DNA from 2 places in the Clostridium sp. YIM B02551 genome. Region 2 is predicted to be linked to the other one. Evidence: predicted binding sites of a transcription regulator. Region 2 holds the regulator's gene; the other holds the start of a gene.
What was found. The regulator CtsR, encoded in region 2, represses protease genes until heat stress. The targets are predictions, from matches to a motif close to AAGGTCAANNAAGGTCAAAT.

Region 1 (4,283 bases), on a different contig from region 2:
ATCTAAAATTAATGCCTGGGAAAGAAGCTTTGTGAAGAATTTCCCTTTCTTCTTTATTTAATCTAATTGGTTTTCCCATACCTAACCAGTAATTGTAGGATGAACCTATTTTTTCATTTAATATATAGGTAGTTATTTGTGCATTACTATTTATATTTACTATATTTAAGGATATTTTCTTTTCAGTTGTATTTTTAATACCTCTTCTTTTTTCCAATGCTTCATAGCTAATTAAATTATTAAGTTCTTCACCATAATTATAAAGAAGAATTTGATACTCATCATCGCTTTTAGTAACTAAATAACCGTCACCTTTTTGGACAAGAATATCTCCTAATTTGCCAAGTAAATAGTAAGCATAATAAGAAGGTTTTTTAATTCCCATATCATTTACCAACCCTGAAGAACCAAAAAATACTTCATTAGTAAGTACTACTTCTTTCTCTAATACGTCAAAAGCTCTAATAAAATTTAAAGATATATTATTATTAGCCACTTGGTGAATAATATAAGGTATCATATAAGCTGAGTCGTATATTTTGTTTATTTCTAGGTGATTTCCAATATAACCTTCATCTTCATATTCCAATGAGTTTTCCTCTAAAATTTTAATAATCTCACTTTTAAGTTCAGATGGAAAGTCGCTATGGAATTGATATTTTATGTTATAAAAATCAATACTCTCTATTTCCGAAAAATACTCTACATAGCTATGGAAGGCATTTATCAATTCCTCATCTGTAAGCTCTAATTGTTCCAATAAAACTAGAGGTGTAAGTTCAATATATTCCATAAATTCAAAAACAGTCTTTGTTTTATTCCAATTGTAAAAGCTGCTACCTGGGAAAATCCCCATATCTCTATGGAAAAGATTAAATATTCTTCCGTATCTAAAGGAGATTTCTTCCTGAATTTCTTCAAGGTTATCTTTATTATCCTCAATTAGAAGGTCGAAGGCATCCCCTACATTAATTACTTTTCTAAAGTCGTCAGAGAAAGGAGAAATTTCTTCATCCATATTAATATGAATTTTATGAATTCTATTTTCATAGTTAAATCTGTCATAATCCTCTAGATAAGGGTAAAGGAATTTAAGTGCTTCAGAAGTTTCTAAGTAAGTTAATTTTTTTGCTTTTTCATAAGATTTTTCATCTAATTTATACTTCTTTTTATATTGAAGTGGAGTACATTTGTAGTAAAATTTAAAATTCTTATTATAGTATCTTGTATGAGAAAAACCAACCTCATCAGATATTTCTGAAATACTCATATTGCTGTCTAAAAGCAGCTTTATAGATTCCTCAACTCTTGTAAGATTTAATAAATCAGTAAAACTATAGCCCGTAGCATTTTTTATCTCATGTGAAAGATAGTCTGCACTTAAAAATTCTTTTTTAGCTATTTCCTGAAGACTTATTTTATTATTGTAGTTATTGAAAATGTATTTTGCAATTCTATGATATCTTTCTAATTGTTCTTCATTGTCCTTTAGCTCTTCCTTCTCATAGGTTAAATAGTGAAAATTGTTAATTAAATGATATAGCATATCTATTAAAGTACTTTCAATTTCTTCATCATAGTCTTCTCTTTTTTGTATTGCTTCGCAAAGAATTATTGAAAGAAAAATTCTAAGATCTTCATATTCCTGACTTTCTTGAGCTCCTTCGTCTGAACTATTAAGATAGAAAAACATATTTTCTATGTCATTATAATATTTTTCAAAAAAACTTGAGTCCATATGGAAGATTAAAACTCTATTATCAGGATCCTTTGAAAATATTCTATGAGATTCATTATTGTTGATTACTTCCATCTCTTTTTCTTCAATTTCATAAGTATCTGAATCTATGGTTACATTTATTGTACCTTTAAGTACAAATATTATCTCAATAGCGTTGTGCCAGTGAATAGGATAATCTTCAATTGAGCAATATGAAATTGTTACTGGCATATCTAATGGATAAATTATATGTTCTCTTCTCAAGTTCTCACCTCAAATTATTATTTATAAATATATTATATCATAAAGAGAAAAAAGAGATAAAAGGAAGATAAAAATAGACTTTGACTTTCTTTGACTTTTATATTATTATTAAATTAAAGCAAAATACAAGGAGAATTTTAATGAGGTGATAATATGAATATTGAAAAAATGACATTAAGAGTGCAGCAATCATTAAATGATGCACATGAAATAGCAGTTAAGAACAATCATCAAAGTGTAGATTCAATACATCTTTTTGCAGCTCTTATTAATGCTGAAGATGGACTTATTGCAAATATTTTAAGTAAGATGGGAAAAGATATCAAATCACTAAGATTGGATACTGATTCACTTTTATCTGGTATGCCTAAGGTATTAGGTTCAGCTGCGTCCTCATCAGGTGTATACGCAACTAGGAAAATAGAAGAAATACTTATAAAGTCAGATAAATACGCTGAAGACTTTAAAGATATGTATATAAGTGTAGAGCATGTATTCTTAGGGATTATTGACATAGAAAATAAGAATGTAATAGGGAATTTGTTAAATAAATATGGTGTTACAAAGAATGAATTTTTAAAGGCCTTAAAAGAAATAAGAGGAAGTCAAAGAGTTGAAACACAAGATCCAGAAGGAACATATGATGCGTTAAGCAAATACGGAGTCAACTTAGTTGAATTAGCCAAGAAACATAAGCTAGATCCAGTTATAGGAAGAGATGAGGAGATAAGAAGAACTGTTAGAATTCTTTCTAGAAGAACTAAAAACAACCCTGTACTTATTGGGGAGCCTGGAGTTGGAAAGACAGCTATAGTTGAAGGATTGGCTGAGAGAATTGTTAGAGGAGATATACCAGAGGGATTAAAAGATAAAATAATATTTTCGTTAGATATGGGAGCATTAATTGCAGGTGCAAAATATAGAGGTGAATTTGAAGAGAGACTAAAAGCGGTATTAAAAGAAGTTCAGAGTTCAGAAGGTAGAATAATATTATTTATTGATGAAATTCATACAATAGTTGGTGCTGGTAAAACAGAAGGTGCAATGGATGCTGGAAACCTAATTAAGCCTCTTTTAGCAAGAGGAGAGCTTCATTGTATAGGGGCAACAACTTTTGATGAATATAGACAATACATTGAGAAAGATAAGGCTCTTGAAAGAAGATTTCAGCCAGTTATAATTGATGAGCCAACAGTAGAAGATACAATTTCAATTTTAAGAGGATTAAAGGAACGATTTGAAATACATCATGGAATAAGAATCCATGATTCTGCCATAGTTGCAGCTGCAAAATTATCTGATAGGTATATTCAAGGAAGATTCTTGCCAGATAAGGCCATAGACTTAATAGATGAAGCTGGTGCTATGATAAGAAGCGAAATAGACTCCTTGCCTACGGAACTTGATGAGGTAAGAAGAAAGATTTTTCTATTGGAAACTGAAAGAGAAGCATTACTTAAAGAAAAAGATCCAGCATCAATTGCAAGAGCTCAATCAATAGATAAAGAACTTGTGGAACTAAAAAGTAAAAATGACGAGATGAGTGCAAAATATGAAAAAGAAAAGTCTCATATATCAGAGATTAGAGAACTTAAAAAGCAGCTAGATGATGCTAGAGGAATGATTGAAAAATATGAAAGAGAGTACGATCTAAATAAGGCAGCTGAACTTAAATATGGACTTATTCCATCCCTTGAAGAGAAAATAGCTGAAAAAGAAAATGAAGTTAAAGAAAACTATGAGGGAGCCCTTTTAAAGGAAGAGGTTACAGAAAATGAAATATCAAACATAGTATCTAAATGGACTGGAATTCCTGTAACAAAGCTAGTGGAAGGGGAAAAGAAGAAGCTTTTAAGATTGGAAGATGAATTAGGAGAAAGAGTTATAGGTCAAAATGAGGCAATTCAATCAGTTACAAATGCAGTTATAAGGGCAAGAGCAGGGCTAAAAGACGAAAATAGACCAATAGGATCGTTCATTTTCTTAGGCCCAACTGGTGTCGGTAAGACTGAATTAGCCAAAACATTAGCAAGAACTCTTTTTGACTCAGAAGAGAACATTATAAGAATTGATATGTCAGAATACATGGAGAAATATTCTGTTTCTAGATTGATAGGAGCGCCTCCAGGATATGTAGGGTATGAGGAGGGTGGTCAGCTAACAGAAGCAGTTAGGAGAAAACCTTACTCAGTTATCTTGTTTGATGAGATAGAGAAGGCTCACCAAGATGTATTTAATGTGTTCCTACAGATTTTAGACGATGGAAGACTAACTGATAATCAAGGTAAAACTGTTGATT
Region 2 (4,283 bases):
AGCACGTGCTCTAAACACCTTATCTTCAAGCTCGTATTTATATTGTTTAAGATATATTTCTCTCAATTGCTTTTCTTGAGAAACAACTTGTAAAGTCACAGCTTCTAAATTATTTAAGATATCTTCATCTGTAACTCCTAGTGTTACCTGATTTGATATTTGATAAAGATTTCCTTCTCCTTTAGAGCCTTCACCATATAATCCTCTTATGGTCATTCCCACTTGTGCCAATCCTTTAAGCAATTTATTCATTTCATTATTTAAAGTCAAGGCTGGTAAATGAACCATAACTGAAACTCTCATAGCTGTTCCTAAGTTTGTAGGACATGCTGTCAAATATCCAAGTTTCTCATGAAATGCATACTCAAGCTTATTTTCAAGCAAAGAATCAATTGTATCCGCTTTTTCATATACTTCTCTTATATTATATCCTCCTGATATACATTGTAGTCTTATATGGTCTTCTTCATTTATCATCAAACTAATTGTTTCATTGTTATCCACTATAAAAGAGGCCACATCATTATTTTTAACAAGATTCGGACTTATTAAATGCTTCTCAACAAAACTTTTTGCTAAGTTAGGAGTTACTTCCCATAAATTATAAGTATTATACTTATCATCTTCAGAAACAGACTCCATAAAAGCTTCTCTTACTTTTTGTCCTATCTGTATGCCTTCTTCTTTAGTTAATTTATTAGGGAATGGAAATTCTTTTAGATTTCTTGCTAGCCTTACTCTGCTAGAAATAACAATATTCTCTTTATTACATTCTATCCAACTTTCCATAAATCTTCCCCTCCTATTCTCCTAACTTATCTTGTAATATTTTGATTTCATCTCTTATTTCCGCCGCTCTTTCATATTCCTCGGCTAAAATTACTTTTTGTAATTCTTCTTTTAGTTTTAATATCTTATTTCTTTCCAATATCTCTTTACCACATTTTTCAGGAATCTTTCCTATGTGTTCAACATCTCCTTGAACTCTCTTTATTATTTGACTTAACGATTTTGAGAAACTCTCATAACACTCACTACACCCAAGTAATCCAGTCTTCTTAAATTCGTTATATGCCATACCACACTTTTTACAGTATATGTCACTCTCTGTTTGTGTTTTAGTATTTTTATTGTAATAATCTACAAGCCCTCCTAGTATACTTTGAAGTGGAAATCCATCAAATTCTTCAAAGGAAGTACTTACAGGTATATCTGATATGTCAGCTGCACACTTTTCACACAACCTTACTTCACTTTTATTTCCATTAATAATCTTAACCATATGAACTGTAGCTTCATTTTTGTTACACCTCTCACATAACATATTACTTCCTCCTTTATGATAATAATAATGCAACTGTAGCTTTTAAAATGTCAGCTCTTAATTTATTTTTATTTTCCACAGAATTTAAAGTTCTTTCATTTATTACCATCTTTATAATCTCAAATTCTCTATCATCTATAATGTCTGCATCATATAGACTTTCAAGTAGTGCTATAGCATTATGGTATGTTATAGAATCTCCAATACTTTCATCTATTAATTCTTTTCTTCTCTTATGATTATCATATTGTACTTTTCTTATTACAATATATCCTCCGCCGCCTCTTCTACTCTCAATCAAATATCCTTTTTCATGACTAAATCTTGTAGTCAGTACATAATTAATTTGAGATGGAGCACAACTAAATCTATCTGCTAATTCATTTCTTTGAATTTGTAATTGCTTATCTTCGCTTTCTAATATCAAGCTTTTTATAAATCCCTCAATTACGTCTGATAATCTTGCCATTTTAGCACCTCTTTACCTTGACTTTCTTTGACCTTTATTAAATATATATTATCATATAATAATTATTAGTGCAATTCCTTTGAATATAAATTAATAATATTTTTTACTCTACTTGGTTATACTTATTTTGAGGTGATATGGTGGAAATTATATGGTTTGGTCATTCTTGTTTTCTAATTAAAACATCAACTGGAAGAAAAATTCTTATGGATCCTTTTGACGAAACTTTAGGCTATCCAACTGTTGAGGAAGAGGTTGATATTATAACCATATCTCATAACCATTTTGATCATAATTATATTAATAAATTAAATTCTTCATGTAATATTTGCAGAGAACCTATAAAATATTCCCTTAACTTTTGTAGTATAGAAGGATTTGTATCTTATCATGATAATTTGAATGGAATGAAAAGAGGGCCAAATATTATATATGTAGTAGAAATTGATGGATTAAGAATATGCCATTTAGGAGACCTAGGACATGTTCTATCTGAGGAAAGTAGAAAGTTATTAGAACCAATCGATATTCTGATGATTCCTATTGGCGGAAATTATACAATTAATGGGAAGGATGCTAGCTTATTAACTAAATTACTTAATCCTAAATTTGTTATTCCTATGCATTATAGCACTCCATATATATCTGCTTCGATAAATGGGGCTGAAGACTTCTTAATATCAATGAGAAATATACATTCTTTAGAAGGAAATAAACTAAATACCTCTTCTTTAGATTTTAATATTTCCGAGCCTAAAGTAATTTTCTTTTCAATTTCTGATTTATAAAGAAATCATTTAATGGATTATGAGCCATAGATTTTTCTCAGTCTGTCCTTCCGAACATATGAGATAAAATTCGGTTATAGACTATTTATCTTTTTACACTATAAAATAAAAAAACATCGCTTAAACAGCGATGTTTTTTGTTTAAATTATTCTTGAACTGGTGCTCCTACTGGGCAAACATTAGCACAGTTTCCACAATCGATACAAGAACCTGCATCTATAACAAATTGTGTATCTCCTTGGCTTATTGCATTTACTGGGCATTCAGCAGCGCATGCTCCACAGCTTACGCAAGAATCTTCGATTTTATATGCCATAACCAACACCTCCTAATATTTTTGACGAAAAACGTCATGTCTATTTTAGCATGTTTGGTTAAAATTTAAAAGTCTTTTAGAGCATTTTTTATACTACAGTATAACCTAAAGATTCCACTGAATCGATAATTTTATCTATTGCACTAAAATAATCGTCATATATTATGTTAGCTTCGCCCTTCTCTCTGCTTATTTCGCATGCTACAACTCCTTGGTTGGATGCTATTGCATTTTTTATCTTTCGTACATCTTCAGCAGTCTTCATTCCTGCAATCCTTAATGAAGATTTCATTCTAATCCCCCTTGAAAGTTTTAATTTCCCTTTATTAAATCTTTAATTAATGCTTTATCCGCATCATCTTCTATTACTAATTTAATTTCTCCATCATCTACACTATCTTCATAACTTCCAGATACTAACTCTACATCTTGGATATTATATTCTCTAATAATTTCTTCTTCACCAAATGGCATTCTAACCTTAACAATTTCCTTAACAGTATTATTTCCTACAACTTCACCTTTACCGTCATCAGTAGAAACGACTGATCCTACTCTAGGTAATCTCTTCCTAATATCTTCATAAGTACTTTGTTCATAATTTAAGCAGCACATTAATCTTCCACAAATTCCTGAAATCTTAGTAGGATTTAAAGAAAGATTTTGTTCCTTCGCCATCTTTATAGATACTGAAGCAAAATCACCTAAGAAACTTGAACAACATAGTTGTCTTCCACATGGTCCAAGACCACCTAGCATCTTAGCTTCATCTCTAACTCCTATCTGTCTTAATTCAATTCTTGTTTTAAATATTGTTGCTAAATCCTTTACTAATTCTCTAAAATCTACTCTTCCGTCAGCAGTAAAATAAAAAATTACTTTGTTATTATCAAATGTATACTCGACATCAATAAGTTTCATATTTAATTGATGTTCTTCTATCTTTTTTAAACATATTTCAAATGCATCTTTTTCTTTATCTTTATTTTCTTTATGTTTATCCTTATCTTCTTGATTTGCTACTCTTAATACTGTTTTTAATGGTGATATAATCTCTTCTTCAGAGATCTCTTTTTCTCCAATTACACATTCTCCAAATTCTATTCCTCTGGCAGTTTCAACTATTACATAGTCACCTTTTTTTGCTCCAGTATCTATTGGATCAAAATAATATATTTTACCCGCTTTTTTAAAGCGTATACCTACAACTTTTATCATCTTAAACCTCCATAAGATCTACAATCATAACATTTAATGTTAATGCAAAATTTGTATTACTCTTTAGTCTTTCTCTTGTATCATTTATTATACTTACTATTTTATTTAACTTTATAAAACTCATTTCTTTTGATAATCTATCTATTTCATGAAGTTTATCACTATTT

Region 1: clpB (ATP-dependent chaperone ClpB) is a predicted target of CtsR. The motif match lies at 2,063-2,082, and genes of this name have one in related genera.

Annotation. Positions count from the first base shown of each region.
Region 1 is NZ_JAKGTF010000003.1:151,598-155,880, reverse strand. It holds gene L1S47_RS04970 (helix-turn-helix domain-containing protein) at 1-1,984, opposite strand, end outside; gene clpB (ATP-dependent chaperone ClpB) at 2,138-4,283, shown strand, end outside.
Region 2 is NZ_JAKGTF010000012.1:6,966-11,248, reverse strand. It holds gene L1S47_RS14660 (protein arginine kinase) at 1-789, opposite strand, end outside; gene L1S47_RS14655 (UvrB/UvrC motif-containing protein) at 803-1,324, opposite strand; gene L1S47_RS14650 (CtsR family transcriptional regulator) at 1,338-1,793, opposite strand; gene L1S47_RS14645 (MBL fold metallo-hydrolase) at 1,931-2,581, shown strand; gene L1S47_RS14640 (DUF362 domain-containing protein) at 2,728-2,898, opposite strand; gene L1S47_RS14635 (heavy-metal-associated domain-containing protein) at 2,987-3,190, opposite strand; gene L1S47_RS14630 (stage 0 sporulation family protein) at 3,211-4,116, opposite strand; gene L1S47_RS14625 (DNA polymerase III subunit delta') at 4,118-4,283, opposite strand, start outside.